Linked DNA regions of Ammoniphilus sp. CFH 90114. The protein of the gene in region 2 interacts with the protein of the main gene of each other region in a pairwise test. Links are inferred from orthologs where the notes say so. Each region holds a gene or a part of one and is shown on either strand. Other genes may lie near its edges. The genes, in order: tsaE, rlmB and EIZ39_RS17615.

Region 1 (11,056 bases), on a different replicon or contig from region 2:
TACGATTTGTTCTACAAAACAAGGTGCGATCATCCTTGGCAGTTTAGGAAGCTTTGACAAAAAACGATCATAGTAGCCCCCTCCATACCCAAGTCTTCCACCATTATGGTCAAAAGCTACACCTGGCATAATAATAAGATCTATTTTCTCTAGATTCGCTGTCGGTGATATTTCGGGGTCAGGCTCTAAGATGCCATAGATTCCCGGAACTAAGGTTTCCCATCCCCTAAACAGGTAAGGAACCATTTCTTTTTTTTCTACAAACGTCTTCGGAATAACGACTTCTTTTCCCTCTTGCAAGGCCGTCGATAACAGCTCACGAATATCCACTTCATCCCCAAAAGGGACAAAGGAAAACAAAGTTTTTGCTTCTTTATAGCTTTGGTTATCTAATATTTGACGAACAATTTGCTCAGACTTTTTCTTTCTTATACTGCTCTCTATCTGACTTCTCTTGGATAGTATTTGCTTTCTTAACCATTTTTTGCTCACTATGTTCATCTTCCTCCCTTCCCCGTCACCTTTCGCATAAGGAATGTGGTAAACTAAAGAATGTATATTAATACGAGGTGACATCCATGATTTTATTACAAGCAGTTGACATTTCCAAATCGTTTGCTGCAGAACCCATACTCAGCGGAATAAACCTGCAGATTCAAACCGGCGAGAGAATTGGACTTGTCGGAGTTAATGGAGCAGGAAAATCTACACTTCTAAAGATTATTACTGGGCAATTCCTTCCAGATACCGGAGATATTCGTAAAGGTAAAGATGTTCAACTAGGATACCTCGCTCAAGACAGTGGACTAGAATCCGTCAAAACCATATGGGACGAGATGATTTCTGTCTTCTCTTCTTTGCGTAATATGGAAAACGACCTTCGTGCTCTCGAAAGCAAGATGGGCGATCCGATGCCAGAGAAAGATTATGAACAACTCTTAAGCCAATACTCTTCTCTCTCCGAGCGCTTTAAGGAGCTTGGCGGCTACCAATATGAGGCGAATATCCGAAGCATTCTTCATGGTTTAAGATTCTACGAAGAAGACTACCAGACCTTGATCTCCTCTCTCAGCGGTGGTCAGAAGACTCGGTTAGCCTTGTGCAAATTGCTTTTAACAACTCCAGACATTCTCGTATTGGACGAGCCGACCAACTACTTAGATATCGAAACTTTAACTTGGTTGGAAAGGTATCTGCACAACTACACGGGTGCCGTTCTCGTAGTATCCCATGACCGCTACTTCCTAGATGCCCTGGTTACGGTGATCTATGAGATTGAGCGGACGGAATGTAGAAGATTTGTTGGGAATTACTCCAAGTATCTTGATCTAAAAGCAGAAGATATCGAGCGGCAATTAGCGATGTTTGAGAAGCAACAATCCGAGATTAATCGCCTTGAAGACTTCATTGCCCGCAACATTGCCCGAGCCTCAACAACCAAGAGAGCCCAAAGCAGGAGAAAAATGCTCGATAAGATTGATAGAGTGAACCGTCCGATCACGGCGGACAAGCGAGTCTCCTTTTCCTTTGATATCGACCGGGTAAGTGGAAACGAAGTGTTAAAAATCAAAGATTTATCTGTAGGCTATAAGGACAAAAAGCTCAGCTCTGGGCTCACCTTCCAGTTAGACCGGGGAGAGCGTATCGCTTTACTCGGCCCGAATGGGATAGGAAAATCTACTCTTTTAAAGACCGTAGTCGGTGAATTGCAGCCTTTAGCTGGTTCTATCTCTCTTGGCTCTAATGTATCTATAGGATACTATGACCAGGAGCAAAAAGAACTGAATCTTGACAAAACCGTTCTACATGAGCTCTGGGATGATTACCCTCAGATGCTTGAGAAGGATATTCGTACGGTGCTAGGCAACTTTTTATTCAGTGGCGATGATGTGCTGAAGAAAATATCTTCCTTAAGCGGCGGAGAAAAAGCAAGAGTCAGCCTAGCTAAGCTCATGCTTCAGAACTCTAACTTTCTCATTCTCGATGAGCCAACCAACCACTTAGACATTTACAGTAAAGAAGTGCTAGAGAATGCCTTAGAGGACTACCCTGGTACTATTTTATTCGTGTCTCATGACCGTTATTTCTTAAATAAAATGGCGAGTCGAGTGATTGAGCTTGCGCCCCACGGAGCCGTGAGCTACTTAGGGAATTACGAATATTATCTTGAGAAGAAAACGGAAATGGAAGAGCTCGGGAAGGCAGCTCAGCCTACTGCTGCTGACACCACAGAAGATAAAGGTCGGAGAAACTCCGACAAAGAATCCTTCTTCCAAGATAAGGAACAACAAAAGAAAGAACGGCAACGCCAGCGCAAGATCGAGGAAATCGAGAAGAAAATTGAAGCGCTTGAAGTAGAGATTGCTCACTTTCAAGACCTTCTCTGTCAACCCGAAACCTTCGCCGATCCGGTGAAAGCTCACCAGATCAACCAAGAGCTTGAAGCGAAAAACCAGAGCTTAGAATCCTTGATGGAAGAGTGGGAGTCGTTACAGGAATAGGGATGATGGTTCGGCAGAGGATCCGGATGGTGATACCCACAGGCAATTAAGTGGAGGTTTTTCCGCTATTTCGTTGATCGGTTCAAAAATGGCTAGAATAAGCGGAATATTTTCCGTTAGTCGCCACCAAACCCCACTTTTGACTGTGTTTGAGGCGAATAGGCGGAATTCGTTCCGCTATTTCCCCCTCAAATTCCATCAAACTAAAAATAACCGGAAATTCTCCGGTTATTTTTCTTTCGGCTTCGGCTAGTGGCGGGAGGCAGGCCGGCACAGGGTCGTGCAAATAAGCGGAGGTTCTTCCGCTATTTGACCGATCGGTTCAAAAATGGCCATAATAAGCGGAATATTTTCCGTTAGTCGCCACCAAACCCTACCTTTGATTGGTTTTGAGGCGAATAAGCGGAATTGGTTCCGCTATTTCCCCCTCAAAGCCCTTCAAACTAAAAATAACCGGAATTACTCCGGTTATTTTTTCTGCCTAAAGTAGCCTACTACCACCCCACCCTGCGATCTACGCCTCCTCCATCTTTTCCTTCAATCCCAGGAATAGTAAAGGCACCACCATATAGATGATGGTTGTTGCCGCTGCCACAATACCAGAATCGTTTACGGCCAAAGCGGTAAAAGCTCCAACGATGATCCCGAAGAATCCTCTTACAGCATAGGGGTACTTCTCTGATAGACGTCTGATCATTCCTGCTGGTCTATAACATAGCAACCCTAACACCAGCAAAGAAGTAATAAACACCTTACTCCAGGACGATACTCCAATCAGCTTCCAGTTCATGGATAATTTACGCTCGATAATCTGCCCAATCTCTGCCCAGTTCCCCTGCGCTAGCTTTTCCATGGCTCTCCCGATATGAGACTGAACTTGATCCGCCGCCATCATGTTAATGAGAAACAGACTTGATAGCGCAACAACGAGCGATAACATCCCCCAGAAGATATACCTTCCATTCAACCGGATATCAAACAATCGAATAAACGAGGTGCTATAAGCCGCAACAGCCGTTAGGGCTCCTCCTGCATTCGTTCCCCATCCCGGCAAGGAGAAGAAAATGAGATAGAGTCCGAATACTCCCATGGCGACTCCTTTAACGATAGCCATGTGTTTTTTAGTAATTTCCAGAAGCATCGCCAAACTAAGAATAGAACTGCCGATTACGACTCCCATATATTCATTGCCGATTCCATAGTACCTTGCCCCTATAATCGGATCATAGCCGAGATAGGAACGCTTCATCAAGGAAGATTGCCACCCTATTCCGTCAAGTAAGATGGGAATCCAGTTTAACAAACTAATCACTAAAAACAACCATGGAAAAGGTAAACGAATCACTGCCGCAGATAAAGCAGTTCCCAGAACCAGCAAGAAGATAATCGTCAAGTTAGCTTGTTGGATCATAGGAAACGACGGGAGAATAAGAAACAGAAACGGTGACAAAGTAATCACAAGCAACAGAAAACGAAGGATCCCATTTATAGTACGATACAAGGGGTGAGACGGTTTAGCCAAGAACCAAAAGGCTGCAGCGACCAGTAAAACGGCAACTTGAAAGGTGACATACCCATACAATACCTTCGAACGTGTGGAATAGATATGTTTAATCTCCTCCCAATCCTTCCAAAACGACTGATTTCCTTGGACAACTGAGATCGTCCTCCCGGTTATCTCTCCTGGAATAGGGATTCCCAACCACTGTAAAATCGTCGGTGCAACATCCACATTCGCTACTACTCCTGCTTGTCGTGTTGTTGCGGTATAGAGAATGCCTTCCCCTCGATGAGGACCGATGTGAACAAAAGGAGACATCATGGACTTTATGGCTTGTGCATCCGAATGGACCATTGGAGAAAGAACGAGAATCATATCGTCCTCTGTTCTCCTCTCTACCAGACTTCCTATAAAAGCATTCATTTCTGCTAGGATTTGATCTTTCATCTTAGCGAAGTGGTCGCCATTCATGGCATTCTTCATGGAATACAGACGATAGAGATCCCCAAGTTCTATCACAAGGAGCGATGCCTCATCATGAGTCTCCAGCTGCTCTAGAATATAACTATAATCCGTAGTCATGCCATAAACTTTCTGTGGATCCATTCGGTTCACACGATCCGAGATATCCCCTGCGTCCACAGCACCTCTGCTATTCATCACAAGAGCTGGGGCAAATCTCGCGACATCTTCTCCTTTATCCGAGTTCCCTATCACATAGGTATGTAGGCCTTGCTGCTGAAGTTGGTCACCCAACAGCCCAGGACGAATCGTGTACGGTTGATTTCTGTTGTTATCCACAAGCTGGTGAAAACTCGGAAGATAAATCGACCTATCATTTCCTTCGACACCCACAAGCTGTTGATAAAGATGTTTAGCGAAAGTTTGACCCACCAACTCGTTCCCCATATACGCTTCCGCTGCCTTAGCTTGCCCTACCGCACGTGTTCCACTGCTCATTGTGATCAGATTGTTCCAATCACTGATTTCAGCTGCCGTTCTCAGATTCATCGCCCCAACAACACCCTCATGCAACCATTGCCCTTTTTCCATCGACTCCATTTGTTTGACGTCTTCTAGGGAAAAATGATTAATCAGGACGACAAAAACTCGATTTGTCGGCTGCTGTTGAGAAGCCATGACGGAGCCTGACAAGAACAAACAGAAAAAAACCAAAATTGTGGATAAAATATTCCGAATCATCACAAATTACCCTCTTTTCCACAATACCCACATAGTTATACACAGCCTTCGTAGCTGTAATCGCGCGTTTCTACTTGATTATCCACATTTTCGACAAAATACGTTCTTATTTTTATTAACGTGCTAAATTAGTTACAAACCCAGCAATATCACTTACTCACAGACTTACTCACATTATCCACAGATTTTTATAAATAACTTGTCCACGGGAACGTGCGTGCGGAAGAAACGATAGTTAAAAAGAAAAAAGACAACTATTTACATAGTTGCCCTTTTAACTCAAAGGTAAACCAGGAATCGCATTCAAATCCAATTCCGCAAAGTCTCCCCTTAGATATTGAATATAACCAGCAGCAGCGATCATGGCCGCATTATCCGTACAGAGAGACAACGGAGGAATGACCAAATCAATTCCTTCCTTTTCACTTCGGTTTGTGAGCTCTGTACGTAGCCCTCTATTCGCGGCTACTCCGCCGGCTAACAGGACCTGCTTAACTCCGTATTGTTCCACAGCACGGAAAGTTTTCTCTACCAACACTTCAATGACGGAAGCCTGAAAACTCGCAGCTACATCGGCTGGGGATAACTCTTCACCCCGCTGAGCCGCATTATGCAACGTATTCAACACAGCTGACTTCAAACCGCTGAAGCTAAAATCATAAGAACCCGGTTCTAACCAAGATCTAGGGAAAGGAATAGAAGCTTTCCCCTCATGAGCTAACCGATCAATATGAGGACCTCCTGGATAAGGCAAGGATAAGGAACGAGCGACTTTATCATAAGCTTCCCCTGCTGCATCATCCCTCGTCTGTCCCAGTATCTCATAGGAACCATGCTCTTTCATATACACTAATTCCGTATGTCCACCCGATACGACGAGAGAAATAAGCGGGAATTCCATCTCTTTGACTAAACGATTCGCATAGATATGTCCAGCAATATGATGGACACCGATTAACGGAATTCCCTTCGCATAAGCTATGGACTTAGCCGCTGAAACGCCAACAAGTAGGGCTCCTACCAGCCCCGGACCATACGTGACAGCGATCGCAGATACATCATCAAGTGTGATCTCTGCCTTATCCAGAGCTTCTTGGAGAATGACCGTGATGCCCTCCACATGCTGACGAGAGGCTACCTCGGGAACAACCCCGCCAAAACGCTTATGAATCTCCACTTGCGAAGAGATGACATTCGAACAGATCTCTACACCGTCCCGAATCACAGCTGCTGATGTTTCGTCGCAGCTCGTTTCAATGCCTAAGATATAACATGGCTTGCCCGAAATTTGCTGCTGTTCATATTTTTCAAGAACTCTTTGTTTCCACTGATTTGTCTTCAACATGATCAAAGTTCACCCACATAATTAGGGCATCCTCACCATTATCGGAATAGTATCTAGGACGAACCCCTGTTTTATCGAATCCTAATTTCTTGTACAAGCCTTGCGCGACGGTATTTGATACTCTTACTTCCAATGTCATGGCATTGGCCCCTTGACAGATCGCATGAAGCTTCATGGCGACCATCAGCTTTTCGCCCCACTTCTTCCCTCGATACTCAGATGCAATGGCGATGTTGGTGACATGGGCTTCATCTCCTATGATCCACATGCCCCCGTATCCTGCTACTTGTCCTTCTACCTCGAGAACTAAATAATAAGAAAATTGATTGTTAGACAGTTCATTTTCAAACGATTGCCTCGACCAAGGAATCGTAAACGTCGTCTTCTCAATCTCCTCAACCTTGTCGATATCATGGAGCGTCATTCTACGGACGAGATAATTTTCCATGGCTAGCGAATCTCACCTACTTCCCTTGTGAAGCTAACCATTTCGACTCGGCTTCAGCGAGCTGAAGATACTGCGGGGTAAAAGTATCTACTTCCACATGTCGTCCCGCCTTTATTTCTTCCATGCCTATTCTTGCAATATAGGAGGCTCGCGGAACATTCCATTCCGCCGGTCCGAACACGGCTAGTGTCCCCATCTTATCCACAATCATCTGACGGTGCAGAGCCACATCATCTCCAAGAAATAAGACAGGTGTGCCCTCACTTGCCAACTGCTCTGACCATGGCTCGACCAGAAGAATTTGATCTTTCATCACGCGTTCACCGTTCTCAAATAAGCTCGCATAAGCTTGGCCTCTCCTTGCATCAAACATTGGACACACTCGCCCTGGAAAATAAGGAGCATTCCCAGCTACCGCTTCTAAACTAGAGATCCCCACAAGCGGAATACCGAGTGACCAGGCCATGGACTTCGCTGTCGTGACTCCCATTCGCGTACCTGTATAAGAACCTGGACCATGGGCAATCGCAATCCCCGTGAGATCTGTCGGGTCTACATCCAATTCTTCCATTAGCAAGGAAATGGCTGGCATAAGTCGAATGGAATGATTCTTCTTTAGGTTGGTCGTATATTCCCCTAACAACTTATCCTCTTCCATGACAGCTACACTTAAAACTAAATTTGAGGTGTCTATTCCGAGTATCTTCATTTCTTCAACTCCTCACAGATCTTGCGAAAATGCGCGCCCTTCGGAATGAGTTGAATCTCTCTTGAATCTCCCTCTAATCGTTTAATATAAATAGAAAGCAATTCAGAAGGCAAAGAAGAGTCGATCCGGCTAGCCCACTCTACTACCGTTACACCCTCTCCATAAAAGTACTCATCAAAGCCCATTTCTTCAAACTCATCATCCATTCGATAGACATCCATATGATAAAGGGGCATTCGTCCCTGGTATTCTTTTATGATGGTAAAGGTAGGACTATTGACCACGCCCTTCACGCCTAAAGCTTGAGCTAATCCTTGGGTAAATGTCGTTTTCCCTGCACCTAGATCACCCTCTAAGGTAATGACATCTCCCGGTACGAGCCACTCAGCTAACCGCTCCGCCCATACTTGCGTCTGTTGCGCTGAATGGGACGTAAACACATATTCGTCATTTGAAGGATTCAAATTAGACACTCCTAGTATTCATTAGAAATTGTTCCCTGCTTATTATATCTTTCACCAACCTTGACCGCAATAAAACCAACAGGAAACTTGAAATGGTTCACAATATTGAAGTAGACTTAAAAGCAAATAGACAGCAGAAAGAGATGGAGGAAATTAGACATGCGCTTTTGCATCCTACAAGGACAATCTGGACTTGAATTCGTTGCTATACCGAAAGATCATATGTATCAATTTGTGGCCTTGTTTCGCCGTCTACATAAGGAGATTGATAAACTGACAGCCGGCGAGGTGCCAACTTTACCTTCCGTCATCGCAGAGTGCAGCGACCTTGAGATGGTGTCCTACGATCACGAAGTGGTAACTGGCCTAGATTATATTAATCGCCTAGAAGCTACTTTTGTAGAAATCCAAGAAGAAAACTATCCTTTGATCTCTTTATTGACTGAGATTCGTGCTTTTCAAGCTCAATTAGAGTATTTAGCGGAAGAAGAAGAAATTTAGTTGTTCACCCTCTTCCCTTTTCTGAATATCTTATTGTTAACAGATATTTCCCCAGACAGCAGAAGGGACAGAGGAGGGACTTAGGGATGCCAGAGTGGCTGCGCAAACAGTTGATGCGTGCCTTTCTCGGTAAAGATCGGAGACAAATCCGTCTTTTAAACGATTGTTGGTTCGTCTATAAACAAAAAAATACCGACAGGAGCTTTTCTTAAAAAGCAGCTCTTTCGTCATTGGGATAAAACGAAGGAAGCAGTCAATCATGACTGCTTCCTTTTATGATGTGACAGGAACCATAGAAAGTCCTACACGCATTTTCTTTACATCGATTTCTGTGACCCATACTGTAACAATTTGGCCTACGGATACGACATCTAAAGGGTGCTTAACATATTTTCCGCTTAGCTTTGAAATATGGACAAGCCCATCATTTTTCAACCCAATATCTACAAAAGCCCCGAAATCGACCACATTACGAACGGTTCCTTGCAGCTCCATTCCTACCTTCAGGTCTTGAATGGTCAATACATCTTTAAGCAATAAAGGCTTCGGCAACTCATCTCGAGGATCTCGACCTGGTCGAAGTAAGCTGTCTAGAATATCCTGAAGGGTGGGTTCCCCAACTTCCAATCGGGCTGCCATCTCCGGTACATTCACGGATTGAAGTAATTCCTTCGTTTCTGGAGAACCAATATCAGTAGCTTGAATCCCTAATAAATCTAGCAGCTTAGCCACCTTCTCATAGGATTCAGGATGGATTGGGGTCTTATCCAATGGGTTCGCCCCATCCATCACACGCAGGAAGCCGATACACTGTTCGTATGTTTTATCCCCTAAGCGAGGGACCTTCTTCAGCTGAGCCCGATTCGAGAACTTACCTGTTTCTTCTCTTAGCTTGACAATATTTTTCGCTACTTGCTTGCTTACTCCCGAAACATATTGAAGCAGGGAAGGAGAGGCGGTATTCACATCAACCCCAACATAGTTTACCGCGGATTCTACCACAAACTGAAGGCTCTCGGTCAGACGAGTTTGACTTACGTCATGCTGATACTGCCCGACTCCAATGGACTTAGGGTCGATTTTTACTAGCTCAGCCAGCGGATCTTGCAAACGGCGGGCAATGGATACCGCACTTCGCTCGGCAACATCTAAGTCAGGGAACTCTTCCCCTGCAAGCTTAGAGGCGGAATAAACACTTGCTCCTGCTTCACTCACAATAATATAGAAGATCTCTTGATTAATCTCCTTGAGCATCGTAGCGACGAATTCTTCAGTTTCCCGTGAAGCTGTCCCATTCCCAATCACTACAAGATTAACCCCATAGGTCTGGATCACATCTTTTAAAACACGTTTTGCTTCTTCGACTTTATTCATAGGAGGAGTCGGGTATACTACTCCTACCTTGTGAAGCTTGCCTGTTTCATCAACCACGGCATACTTACAGCCGGTTCGATAGGCAGGATCGACACCTAAAACCATCTTCCCTTTTACCGGAGCCTGTAATAGCAACTGGCGCAAGTTCTCCGCGAAAATATGAATGGCCTGTTCTTCCGCGGTTTCCGTTAACTCATTGCGGACTTCCCGCTCCACAGCTGGACTAATAAGACGCTTATAGCTATCCTCTAGTGCTGGCTCTAGGTAAGGCGCTGCCACCGTTTGACGCGGAATATATTTTCTTATCAAAAATTGCATGATCGGCGTCTCATCTAAATCGAGTTTAACCTTCAGAATGCCTTCCTTCTCCCCGCGGTTGACAGCTAAAATCCGATGGGGAACAATTCGTTTAACCGGTTCAGCATACTGGTAGTACATCTCGTAGACGTTCTTTTCCGATTCTTCGTCCTGTTTCTTCTCCGTCTGAATCAGGGCATTCTCCATCGTCTGTTTGCGGATCCACTTGCGTACATCCGGATCATCCGATACCATCTCTGCAATAATGTCCATAGCCCCCTGAAGGGCCTCTTCCGCGGTTGTTACTTGTTTTTCTTCGTTTATATATTGAGCCGCTTCCTCAAGTGGATTACCCTTCGTTGGCAAGCTCATAAGATATGCCGCCAGCGGTTCTAATCCCTTTTCCTTAGCCATGGTGGCTCTAGTTCTTCGTTTCTGACGATAAGGTCGGTAGAGATCCTCCACTTCCTGTAATTTCGTAGCGGAAAGAATATCCCGTTCAAGCTCTTCTGTCAGCTTGTCCTGTTCTGCGATGAGGCGAATCACTTCACTCTTACGCTCTTCTAAGTTACGCAGATAGGTCAAACGCTCTTGGATGGTACGAATTTGATTTTCATCTAGTGTTCCGGTTACTTCTTTACGATACCGTGCAATAAAAGGAACGGTATTCCCTTCATCGAGTAGTTCAACTGTATTTTTAACAAACTTGGATG
Region 2 (7,568 bases):
CTATCTCTTGTTTGTACGAACGAAGGGAAAAATATACGAAGAGTAGAAAAAGAGTACAAAAAGCAAGACCCACTGCATATAACAGTGGGTCTTAGATGATAAAAGTAGAAACTACTTAACTTCTACAGTTGCGCCAGCTTCTTCAAGCTTAGCTTTGATAGCTTCTGCATCGTCCTTAGAAACGCCTTCTTTAACAGTAGCAGGAGCTCCGTCAACCATAGCCTTAGCTTCTTTAAGTCCAAGTCCAGTCAACTCACGAACAACCTTGATTACGTTGATCTTACCAGCACCTGCGTTAGCAAGTACTACAGTGAACTCAGTTTGTTCAGCAACTTCAGCAGCAGCAGCTCCGCCTACCATTGCAACTGGAGCAGCAGCAGTTACTCCGAATTCTTCTTCGATTGCTTTTACTAGATCGTTAAGTTCAAGAACAGACATACCTTTAATTGCTTCTAAGATTTGCTCTTTAGACATGTGTGAATCCTCCTAAATTTTTAATAGTTATATTGGTTCGAACGCTAGTGAATTAAGCTTCTTGTTCTTTCTTTTCTCCAACTGCCTTAACAGCAAGAGCAAAGTTACGCATTGGCGCTTGAAGAACGCTAAGCAACATAGAAAGTAAGCCTTCGCGGGAAGGTAGAGCTGCCAATGCCTTGATTTGTTCATCAGACATTACCGCTCCGTCAACGATACCGCCTTTAATTTCAAGCTTATCGTTCTTCTTTGCGAAATCAGCAAGTACTTTTGCAGCTGTAACTTCATCTTGAGCAAACGCGATCGCAGTAGGTCCAGTTAGATATTGATCTAAACCAGAAACCCCTACTTCTGCTGTTGCACGTTGAGCCAACTTGTTCTTATAAACCTTGAACTCAACTCCAGCTTCACGACAAAGTTTACGAAGTTCAGTTGCTTGCTTAACAGTCAAGCCACGGTAGTCACTCAATACAGCACTCTTAGATTCACGAAGTTTCGTTGCAATCTCTTGTACCGATTGAACTTTCTCTTCACGTACTACTGCCATGTTACACCTCCTATTAGATTTTCTGGTGCAAGATAAGAGAAATACCCTCCACAAGACAAGCGGAGGGCATAGATAATCTATCTATTATGCACCTCGGAAGGAAATTAAGCTCTTACGAGCACCTTCTGTCTACGGTAATCAAATGTTCATTTTTATGATGTGCTCTGAGGCACAAGATATATAATATCAACAGTGCGTTAGGAAGTCAACTACTTCGCTGCACCAATTGTTCCCAAGTTCACTTTTACACCAGGTCCCATTGTGGAGCTTACAGTGATATTCTTCATGTAAGTTCCTTTTGCAGCAGCTGGCTTCGCCTTTTGAAGAGTGTCGATAACAGTTGCTAAGTTATCAGCCAACTTTTCGTTGTCGAAAGAAACCTTACCGATAGGAGCGTGGATATTACCAGCCTTATCTGTACGGTATTCGATTTTACCAGCCTTAATTTCTTTAACAGCTCTGTCAAGATCAAAAGTTACAGTACCTGTCTTAGGGTTTGGCATTAAGCCTTTAGGTCCTAGAACACGCCCAAGCTTACCTACTTGACCCATCATGTCAGGAGTAGCAACAACTACATCAAACTCGAACCAACCTTGTTGGATCTTGTTGATTAGATCTTCATCCCCTACAAAATCAGCGCCAGCAGCTTCTGCTTCTTTAGCTTTTTCACCTTTAGCGAAGACAAGAACTCGTTGAGTCTTTCCTGTACCGTGTGGTAATACAACAGCTCCACGAAGTTGTTGATCAGCCTTTCTTACGTCAACACCAAGCTTTACTGCTACTTCAACAGTTTCGTCGAACTTAGCAGATGCAGCCTTCTTTACTAATTCAATTGCTTCAGCAACATCATATTGCTTCGCACGGTCAACAAGCTTTACAGCTTCTTGAAACTTCTTTCCTTGTTTAGCCACTTTTGTTTCCTCCTTAAATTATGTGGTAGTAGCGGTTCTGCGGTTTTACCTCCCACCGGCTGCTAATAGCAGCCTAAAGAAAACGTCGGCAGAAACAGAACTCGTCCGTAATCCTCGCCGACGTCTTTCACAACTTGAAACTAGTCTTCGATCACGATTCCCATGCTTCGAGCCGTACCCTCAACCATACGCATAGCAGCTTCTACGCTAGCAGCGTTAAGGTCAGGCATCTTGGTTTCTGCGATTTCACGAACCTTGTCGCGCTTAATCGTAGCAACCTTCGTACGATTAGGAACACCAGAACCAGACTCGATACCAGCAGCTTTCTTCAAAAGAACAGCAGCTGGAGGGGTCTTAGTGATGAAGGTAAAAGAACGGTCTTCAAATACAGTTATTTCAACAGGAATGATCAAACCTGCTTGTTCTTGGGTACGAGCATTGAATTCTTTACAGAATCCCATGATATTAACCCCTGCTTGACCAAGCGCAGGACCTACTGGAGGAGCTGGATTCGCTTTACCTGCAGGAATTTGTAATTTAACCATTTTAATAACCTTTTTAGCCATGTGACACACCTCCTTAATCCGAAATGTGGTGAACGGGACGAGCCCTCCCACTTAAAACACACTTCGTCGCAATAAATTATATCACAACGAGTTTATGAAACAAAATTGAAAATACCACATCGCGCAGTATATTTCAAGCCTTTACGGACTTTATATTTTTTCCACTTGAGTGTAATCCAGTTCAACCGGCGTCTCGCGTCCGAACATGTTCACATGAACCTTGATCTTACGCTTGTCCGTTTGAATCTCTTCTATAGTGCCGACAAAGTCGGTGAATGGCCCTTCTTTCACTTTTACCGTTTCTTTTAAGTTGAAGTCGATCTTAGGCTTAACTTCCTCAACGCCCATTTGCTTTAATATCGAATCGACCTCGCCCGGCTTAAGGGGAGTGGGCTTAGATCCAGAACCTGCCGATCCAACGAATCCTGTTACACCAGGCGTATTACGCACAACGTACCAAGAATCATCCGTCATGATCATCTCGACGATGACATACCCAGGAAACACCTTCTTCGTAACGGTTTTCTTCTTACCGTCTTTCATCTCAACTTCGTCTTCAGTCGGGATGAGTACTCGAAAGATCTTATCCTTCATATCCATGGATTCGACACGCTTTTCTAGATTGGTTTTTACCTTGTTTTCATACCCAGAATAGGTATGAACAACATACCAAGACTTTTCCATTCAGTAGGACTGTAACGTCCTTTCCCCCCTATCGATTTATTGACCTAAAATCAATTCAATGATCTGTGAAATCCCTAAATCGATAACCGCAAAGAATACGGCAATCAGTGTGACTGTCACAAGAACAACAGACGTATACGTCGTTAACTCCTTGCGATTGGGCCACCTTACTTTCTTCAGTTCTGCTACAACATCACGAAAAAAAGAAGGCACACTCTTAAATCCAGCACCTAGTCTAGCTAAGAACCCCACGGCTACACCCCCAATACATCGAGCCTATAGTTAGCGTGTTTCACGATGAGCAGTGTGCCCATTGCAAAATTTGCAGAACTTCTTCATCTCAATGCGGTCAGGATGCTTACGCTTATTTTTGCCTGTGGTGTAGTTACGTTGCTTACACTCGGTGCACGCTAAAGTTACGATAACTCGCATGTTGTTACACCTCCCACATTTTTAAATCTTACCCGTTAAGGGTGTTAGACGTTCTCTAAAAACATATAAACTACTATATCCTAACAGGTAAAACCAGCTACTTGCACAGCTACCCTAAAAACTTTAGCACACTCGGAATATCGATGTCAAGAAGAATGACAATTGAATCTTGACACAACGTTTTCCATTACGATTTAGGAAGTTCAGATCATTAACATCCATTATTAACTGTTTTTGGACGAATAATCAACATTTTGTTAAAGAAAACTTTGGAGAGATTGGAGATAGGATTTTTTGATTGATGTAATCTTTTTTAGATTTTCTTTAATTTTAGGCCTGTCTTTGCATTGTTAATACAATTTTCTATATAACTACTTCTATTCTCTGGATATTTACCCGTTTTAACCTGACTTTGTGGGTCAACTTTTTCTCTTCACTCCTAATCCTAGTCGAAAAATGGTCTGGATATTTCAATTTCAATCCGTTCTAATACTTCTCTCCAGCTCAAACTCACGACATTTTCGTTATTCTCACGTATTCATCCACTTTTCTCACGATCTGGACACCGAAAACCACGAACCGGTAATCATTGCAATTATCGGACCTGTTTTGATCACGAATTCTAGCTGCTTTCTCACAAATCAATAATAATTACAAATAACCCGATCACTTTCCGTCTCTCAGCTCCAACAACCAAACGAAAATCACGAAACAGACAACCAAACTCACGGACAATAGTTACGAAGTCACATTCCTACAACTATTACAAATAGGCCCACACCGCACATCATACAAAGCAAAAACCTCACCTAAACCAAAGCCCTAAAGGACTAATCGTTTAGTGAGGTTTATCATTTTAGTATAGATATTTCCCTGATTTCTAAATATTTTTCAAGTTTACGCTTCACTCTCTGCAACGCATTGTCAATCGACTTCACATGCCGATCTAAGTCAACCGCAATCTCTTGGTAGGAGCGGCCATCTAAATAAAGCGCTAGCACTTGTCTTTCTAAGTCACTGAGAATCTGTGCCATCTTATCTTCGATATCATCAAACTTTTCTTGATTGATAATCAATTCTTCAGGGTCTGTAACTCGTGTACCGCAAATCACGTCCAATAGCGTTCTGTCGGAATCTTCATCATAGATCGGTTTATCTAGGGAAACGTAAGAGTTGAGTGGGATGTGTTTTTGTCTAGTCGCAGTTTTAATTGCGGTGATAATCTGCCTTGTGATACACAACTCAGCAAACGCCTTAAAAGATGTCAACTTGTCCCCGCGATAATCACGTATCGCCTTGTAAAGTCCAATCATTCCTTCTTGAACAATATCCTCTCGATCAGCCCCGATTAAGAAATAGGATCTGGCCTTCGCCCGGACAAAATTCTTATATTTATGAATGAGGTATTCCAACGCATCCGAGTCACCCTCTCTGACCATGTCAACCAGATCTTCATCAGATATGTAATCATATTCAGCGGGTATATCTACGTCTTTAAGGTCGACATTCACGTTTTCATCCCTCCGGGCTCCCGACATGCCCCTCCCACTTGAGATACATGATAAGCACATCTTATCAAGCATGTCAAACGGGAGAGGAATAGATGAAATCATTATACATTATGTAACCTTGGAACGTCAACAATCGGCTCCTCTGTTAAACATTATTGCCTCCTCCATTTTTCGAAGAGTTCTGCTATATCTCCTTTTAGCGGAATGCCTGAACGTAGGGGCTCGTACTTTATTTTATCGACCTTTTGACGAATGGATTTCTTCGACTTCTCAATATCTTCCAGTAATTCCCTTGCGGATTTTCGTAATGCTCCATAGCCAAATGACATTCTCTGCTCGGTATAATCTGAGGTCGCTACAGTGATTCTTCTTTTTCTGGAAATTTCCTTTTTAACTAGGCGCTCAATTAATTCATCCGCGGTCTCATTCTCTTTCGTGTAAAAGATATCGACCTTGTACTCTTTAATCCTTTTCCCCATACCCGGTACCTGGTGAGCATCGAAAACCACTACGATTTTATAACCTGAATAAGCCTGGAATTCAGAAAGCATCGTTAGCAGTTCGTCCCTCGCTCTGCCTAACTCGTTTTTCTTCATGGCGGCAAGCTTAGGCCAGGCACCGATCATATTGTAGCCATCTACAACAAGTAGCTCTTCCATTCCTCACTATTCCCATCAAGTCGTTTTATTGCCAATTGGGTTTCGTTGTCTATGCACTTCAAACATGAGCAAGGCTGCTGCCACCGAGGCATTAAGGGATGTAACATGTCCCACCATCGGAAGTCGCACAGTAAAATCACAAGTATCTTTTACAAGGCGGCTCATCCCCTTGCCTTCGCTCCCAATAACAAGCCCGATTGGCATATCATATCTACCTTGTCTGAAATCTTGTTCTCCTGTTGCGTCCGTTCCAACCATCCAAACTCCTTTTTCCTTTAAGTCTTCCATTATCCTCACCAAATTTGTGACTCTTGCAACCGGAACATATTCCATGGCGCCCGCTGCTGCTTTCGCAACAGTAGAGGTTAAGCCGACCGCTCTTCGTTTTGGAATAATCACGCCGTGTGCTCCAATTGCATCCGCCGTCCGCATGATAGAACCTAAATTATGAGGATCTTCGATTTCATCTAGGATTAGAATAAGTGGCGATTCTCCTTTTTCTTCCGCGCGCTTCAAGATATCTTCCACTTCTACGTAATCATAAGCCGCGACGAAAGCGACAACCCCTTGATGAGCTTCTCCTTCAGCTACTTGATCTAACTTCTTTTTGGGAACAAGCTGCACCTGAATTTTCGCTTCTTTCGCCATCCCGACCACTTGACTCATTGGTCCCTTCATCGAACCCTCAGCAACCCAGATCTTATTGACAGATCGGCCGGAGCGTAGAACTTCTAAAACTGGATTTCTACCTACAATATATTCTTCACTCATGCCTTTTCACCCGTTTCAATTATAGTAAACATTCTTTTTATAAGGCTATCCAATCTCTGCTTCTGTCCCGTTAAATATAGATAACCAAGCATACATTCGAAGCCGGAACTATTCCGATATTCTATAGGATCCGCATTTTTAGGGATCGTGCCCGACTTGGTATTACGTCCACGCTTCACCATCCAACTCTCTTCTTCTGTCAATTCTTCTTGCAGGATATGCAGTGCTCTTGATTGGGCTTTAGCCGATACATATTGCGTCGCCATCCGGTGAAGAAGGTGGGGCTTAGCCCCCTTCTTCGCAATAAGATGTTGGCGAACATAGACCTCTAATACGGCATCTCCCATATAAGCTAAAGTAAGAGGATTCAGCAGTTTGGGCTCGGTACTTAATGGTTCGTCGAGAAAAATCATATTTACTTCCTTCTCCACCTTACACCCTGTGGCGTATCTTCAAGGATGATTCCTTGCTCTTGTAAGAGATCTCGGATTTCATCCGCTCGTTTAAAATTCCGATCTTTCCTTGCTTGAACTCTTTCGTGAATCAGTGAATCAATCTCCTCATCAAGCAATTCTGCCCCTTCTGCTATAAAAGGAAGACCAAGTACATCTCCAAATTCTTTAAGCAAATTGAGGTACACTTGAATACCGTCCATCGACACCTTATTGTTTCGCAAATATTGATTCGACTCACGAACCCACTCGAATACGATAGCTAAAGCATCCGCTGTGTTAAAGTCATTATCCATCGCTTCCTGAAACTTCAATCGATATTGATCTTGCTTTTCCTGTTCTTGATGCGTGTCAGCTGTCGCTGCCTGTTTTCTGTGCTCTAGGTTTGTAACGGCAGTAATAATCCGATCCCACGCATTCTGTGCCTGTTCGAGTAATTCTTGGCTGAAGTTGATCGGATTACGGTAGTGCGCACTCAGCATAAAGAATCGAAGAATATGCGGTGGCACTTGCTCGCGCAACTCCTTAACTAGAATGAAGTTCCCTAGAGATTTAGACATC
Region 3 (4,803 bases), on a different replicon or contig from region 2:
TCAGCTGATCCATACAAACCCTTCCGACAATAGGTGTCCGGGTACCTTTCACGATAGCCTGCCCTTTATTGGATAAAGCTCGTGAAAAACCATCCGCATATCCGATGGGAAGAGACGCAATAACCGACTCACCTGAAGTAGTAAAAGTAGCCCCATAGCTAATCGAAGTTCCCGCAGGAACGCTCTTGATATGCGCGATCTTCGTTTTTAAGGAAAAAGCCTCCTTGAGCTCGATACCCTTATTTCTGGTGAAAGCAGACGGATATTGTCCATATAAGCTTATTCCCAATCGAATCATGTTATAACCCCAATTTGGATAAAGAATCCCACCGGCGCTATTGCTGCAATGAATAATAGGGAATGTGTATGGTTCAATCACTTTAATAAACGTATGATGCTGTTCCGTGGTATATGACGGATCTTCTTCATCCGCACAGGCAAAATGGGTAAAGACTCCCTCTGCCTCTACACGGTCGGATTCGGCAACCGCTTGCATCAATTGATCTAATTCTTCTTGTGTCCGTACACCGACCCTTCCCATACCGGTATCGAGCTTGATATGAATCTTAGCCTGCTTGTCCAGTCGGGCGCCTTCGTTCTGAATCGCAACAATGACTTCCGGATGGAACACGGTTAAGGTAATATCACGAGTAATCGCCTCGCCCACAAACTCCGGAGCGGTGTATCCTAACACAAGAACAGGGGCTGTAATCCCCGCTTCTCTTAATTCGATCGCCTCGTCTAGTAAGGCTACCCCGAGATAAGTAGCTCCAGCAGCTAGTGCTTCTTTTGCCACAGGAATGGCCCCATGTCCATAGCCATCTGCCTTAACAACAGCCATGATCTGCGTTTGCTCTGGAAGATGGGCCCGGAAAGCTCGTACATTATGAGCAATGGCATCAAGATCAACCTCTACCCAAGTATTGCGGTAAAACTTCTCTCCCATAGGTGATCACCTTTTCTTATTTTTTCTCACTTTCTGTAACTGATCATCTAGCATATCTAAAAATTTTCGAGAAACCATTAAAGGCTCCTTCTTCCCCTTCAACCGAAACAGAGCCTTCCATTCTGAAGCTCGCTCTACGTCAAGCAGAGAAAACACTCTTTCTTTCCCACCTAGACGAATAAACAGCTCCGTCTTCGTAAGAATATACTCTGGAGCTAGTACCCTTCTATAAATAATAGGAGCCCCTCCAATTATCACGACAGCCGACACTACCGCCAGTACTTTATACAAGCCGCTGTCAGCAGGCATATATCCTGCCAGAATGAACATGACCAGCATGTAAACAACCGTCTCGTAAATCCGGTAGCGTGTAGGTCTTTTTTGGAAGATATCCATATAATTTGATTGCTCTTGAATCATTATATCTTTCACTTCACCACACTCCTTTAAGATAACCATGGTCCCTAATAAAAAACCAGAGGAAAGGGCAGCCATAAATATAGGCTGCCCATAGTTATAATCTACCTTATCTGATTTATTCATGGAAGTCAATTTGTTCAATAGGGAGAAAAACGACGCCCTTCCTTTTCCTTATTTACCGATTTGATTAAAGGTAGACTTCGCGACAGAGATCATCTCATCTTCTGGGAGATCTCCTGTTAATAGGTATTCCACTCCATCGTAAGTCCAAGTCAGTGTTTTCTTCTGCTCACCGGTCATAACTGCTACCGTATGTCCAAGGTCAACGATTTCCCCGCTTGGATAGCTAACCGTAGCTGCCTTAGGTCTCTCTTCAATAAGGGTAAAGTTGAAATCGCCTTTATAGCGAAGAACAATCTGTGGCCCTTCCGCTGTATCTACTTTTTGCACCCCAGTGAATGTTGCCCCTTCCGGCACATAAGTAGGCTGGATCACACCAAAGCTGCCTGTTGGCTCTTGCTTAGGCTCTCCGTTCGCCATAGTCGGTACAGAGGACTGAAGCATACTTGTCTCCATATTTCTCTCTTTATTGAAGGAGTCATTATCAAACTTGGCATCCCCTTCAAAGTCGGCAAATTCCACAGTCACCATTACATTCTTGTTGGTATCCATGACATCCACTTTAATCGGCGACAGGTCGGTGCCTAACCAGATCTTCTGGGTCGTTAAGGAGCGATTTTGATAGTCTGCCTTCACTTCAAAAGCATACTTACCATCCTCTTCTGTAAATACGCGTTGCTCGTCATCTAAAATGCTCTTCACTAAAGATTCATACAAGTAAACTTGGGCATGATTTTCTGGCCATCCGCTTTGGAATCGGAAGCTTTTATTGAGATGAGGAGTAAGGACAAACACTCCCTCTTGGTTTCTAAGTATGATTTGCGTTATGTCTCTTTCCTTGGAAGTTAGAGCTACGCGATAGAAGTCAGGCTTGTTATGCCATACTTCTACATCATAAGTCTGAGGGTCCTTCCCCGTTTGCAAAGTAAGCTTTGCATTCATCTTGTACCCCGTCATTTTTTCTAGCTTCGTACCCAAGTCTCCAACAATTGCATCGACACCCTTAGGACCACAACCTGTTGCAAGCATGGATAGGATTGTGACTAGCATGATTAGCCATCCGAGTTTGCGTTTCATTATCTGATTCATCCCCTTCGCTCATTTTTTTAAGAAAACTTGGCGCTTTTCTCAAAGCTGACAAGCTTTCCTTGTCCTGTACGTTAATACAGGAGAAGAACAAAGGAGGGTCCCTTTTCAGGGTTATATACTGTGTATCTTACGCATTATCTGCGGTTAGATCTTTGACAGCTTTGCCAATCCAGTTTCCTAAATCAGTTGCTGCACCGCTATATTCGTCCATGAATTCTCCCGACATTCCGTGAAGATAAACCCCCAACAGAATCCCCGACAGTATGTTCCCCGTTTGATTGACAAAGGATCCAATCATGCCTGACAAGACATCTCCAGATCCCCCTTTAGCCAAGGAGGAGCTACCGCGTGGACTGACGAAGATTTCTCCTTTTGGAGTAGCAATGATGGTATAAGTCCCTTTAAGCACAACATACACCTGATGGTGAACAGCAAATTGTCGGGCAATGTGAGGTCGATTGGTTTCAACCTGCTCTACGGATACACCTGCTAGCCTGGCCATTTCACCGGGATGAGGCGTAAGCACAACCTGCTCTCTGCCTTTAAGCATGGAAAGATCTTTAGCTAAAAGATTTAGCGCATCTGCGTCCAGCAAGAGAGGGCCTGTTGTGTGACGGATGACTTGCTCCAGCCATTCGCTTCCAGGAGCCTGGCCCATTCCAGGGCCCACGATGGTAAAATCGAACCGCCCTTTCCTCTCGGTGAGCAACTTCCAGCTATTTTTAGAGAAATAGCCTTCTGTTTCGGGCCAAAGCCAATAGATCGCTTCCGTCACCTTACCAGCAACCATAGGCTGGATCGTTCTCGGTATAGCCAAGGTAACCATACCCGCCCCTGATCGAATCGCACCCATGGAGGCAAGAGCCGGTGCTCCTACATAAGAATGGCAACCACCAAGGATGAGAACATGCCCAAATGTTCCTTTATGAGAGTGGCGCGAACGCTTCGGCAAAAGAGAAGTCATCATCTTCTCGTCCAAAAGTTGATCCGTAGGTGCTAACTTTTCCCCTACCCAACCCGGGATGGAGATGTCTCTCACCAGAAGCTCACCGCAATACGCAGCACCAGGGAATAGGTATTGCCCCCACTTCGGGTAAGCAAACGTCACCGTTGCATCCGCCTCTACAGCGTTGGTTTCCACCGATCCTGTATCCGCATTTACCCCGCTTGGGATATCAATAGAGATCACGTCAGCTTGTTCCTGTTGATTGACCTCTTCAATGATCCTCCCTATTGGCTCCCTTAAAGGACCTTGAACCCCGGTTCCAAGCAGCCCGTCTACAATGAGAGTAGCCCACTGCAAGTCCTGAATGAACTCCTCCCAGCTACTGTTACCAAACAGCTTGACCGCATACTGGCTACCGATAAGCGCACGATAAGTCGTTGCCGCATCCGTACTCATCTTTTCCTCTGTCCCTACCAGCCAAGTTTGCACACGGTAACCTTTATTCAGCAAGTGCCGGGATACCACAAAAGCATCTCCGCCATTGTTTCCGTGTCCCGCTAAAACTACCACTCGAGCGTTCGGGGTGGCCCATCTGGCCTCCACTTCTTTCACCACAGCTTGCCCTGCTGCTTCCATCAAGATAATGCCTGGAATGCCGATTTCCTTCATGGCGAAGCGGTCAATCTCTCGCATTTGTTGCGCATTCACCAAATACACCCTTCTTCCCTCCTGATCCCGCGTTATATATGTATGTCCATACCTGTCCAGTTATGCTGACAACCCTTAATTTTATTAAATCATTCCTCGATAATCACTTGTGCTACGGCGTACTTCTTTTCGTGTGAGATGGAGACATGATAGCTTTGCTTTAGCTTGGGATTATGAATCTCCAGCCATTTTCGGCATAGCTCCAGTGTCGGCTTTCCTCTATCATCACGTAGTACGGCAACGTCTTGCCAGCTGAGTTCTTTCCCAAAACCAAACCCCGTCGCCTTCGCAAAAGCCTCTTTAGCCGCAAATCTTCCCGCTACATATTCGAGTTGTCGATCGCCTGTTGATGGCATTCCTTTTTGCTCGGTCTCGGTAAGTATTCTATTAATAAATTTCTGACCTTGTCTTTGTAGTACGTGTTGCATGCGTTCCTTATCCACAATATCGATGCCAATTCCTTTAATCATGTTATTGATGGCTCCAATCCCTACATTCTAATTTTTATATTATCAGATCATGATGGCAAAAAGAAAAGACGAGTTGGAATTTTTTTGATACGATAAGGTTGTAC

What was found.
Region 1: the proteins of rlmB (region 2) and tsaE interact in binary tests that used the Escherichia coli proteins (3 or more experiments, as listed by UniProt). The link is inferred for Ammoniphilus sp. CFH 90114 from one-to-one orthologs.
Region 3: the proteins of rlmB (region 2) and EIZ39_RS17615 interact in binary tests that used the Escherichia coli proteins (3 or more experiments, as listed by UniProt). The link is inferred for Ammoniphilus sp. CFH 90114 from one-to-one orthologs.

The regions. Positions count from the first base shown.
Region 1 is NZ_SDLI01000008.1:39,478-50,533, forward strand. The notes cover bases 6,438-9,357. They hold tsaE (tRNA (adenosine(37)-N6)-threonylcarbamoyltransferase complex ATPase subunit type 1 TsaE), read right to left. Parts: upstream 8,172-9,357; coding sequence 7,704-8,171; downstream 6,438-7,703. Other genes in these bases: tsaD (tRNA (adenosine(37)-N6)-threonylcarbamoyltransferase complex transferase subunit TsaD), read right to left, coding at 6,438-6,550; rimI (ribosomal protein S18-alanine N-acetyltransferase), read right to left, coding at 6,513-6,998; tsaB (tRNA (adenosine(37)-N6)-threonylcarbamoyltransferase complex dimerization subunit type 1 TsaB), read right to left, coding at 7,015-7,707; EIZ39_RS17575 (hydrolase/acyltransferase), read left to right, coding at 8,331-8,672; cmpA (cortex morphogenetic protein CmpA), read left to right, coding at 8,759-8,884. In the rest of the region: EIZ39_RS17540 (5-formyltetrahydrofolate cyclo-ligase), read right to left, coding at 1-492; ribosomal protection-like ABC-F family protein, read left to right, coding at 579-2,501; EIZ39_RS17550 (hypothetical protein), read right to left, coding at 3,016-5,208; more of tsaD, read right to left, coding at 5,480-6,437; more of EIZ39_RS17585, read right to left, coding at 9,358-11,056. UniProt on the Escherichia coli protein: Required for the formation of a threonylcarbamoyl group on adenosine at position 37 (t(6)A37) in tRNAs that read codons beginning with adenine.
Region 2 is NZ_SDLI01000003.1:431,374-438,941, reverse strand. Bases 4,678-7,568 are described here. They hold rlmB (23S rRNA (guanosine(2251)-2'-O)-methyltransferase RlmB), read right to left. Parts: upstream 6,556-7,568; coding sequence 5,800-6,555; downstream 4,678-5,799. Other genes in these bases: cysS (cysteine--tRNA ligase), read right to left, coding at 6,971-7,568; EIZ39_RS09790 (Mini-ribonuclease 3), read right to left, coding at 6,552-6,968; EIZ39_RS09800 (NYN domain-containing protein), read right to left, coding at 5,278-5,784; sigH (RNA polymerase sporulation sigma factor SigH), read right to left, coding at 4,678-5,125. In the rest of the region: rplL (50S ribosomal protein L7/L12), read right to left, coding at 112-474; rplJ (50S ribosomal protein L10), read right to left, coding at 527-1,021; rplA (50S ribosomal protein L1), read right to left, coding at 1,231-1,932; rplK (50S ribosomal protein L11), read right to left, coding at 2,073-2,498; transcription termination/antitermination protein NusG, read right to left, coding at 2,649-3,182; preprotein translocase subunit SecE, read right to left, coding at 3,219-3,434; rpmG (50S ribosomal protein L33), read right to left, coding at 3,465-3,614; more of sigH, read right to left, coding at 4,466-4,677. UniProt on the Escherichia coli protein: Specifically methylates the ribose of guanosine 2251 in 23S rRNA.
Region 3 is NZ_SDLI01000008.1:51,890-56,692, forward strand. What follows is about bases 1,971-4,803. They hold EIZ39_RS17615 (NAD(P)H-hydrate dehydratase), read right to left. Parts: upstream 4,239-4,803; coding sequence 2,703-4,238; downstream 1,971-2,702. Other genes in these bases: EIZ39_RS17610 (DUF4367 domain-containing protein), read right to left, coding at 1,971-2,563; acpS (holo-ACP synthase), read right to left, coding at 4,319-4,699. In the rest of the region: alr (alanine racemase), read right to left, coding at 1-946; EIZ39_RS17605 (hypothetical protein), read right to left, coding at 953-1,378; more of EIZ39_RS17610, read right to left, coding at 1,538-1,970. UniProt on the Escherichia coli protein: Bifunctional enzyme that catalyzes the epimerization of the S- and R-forms of NAD(P)HX and the dehydration of the S-form of NAD(P)HX at the expense of ADP, which is converted to AMP.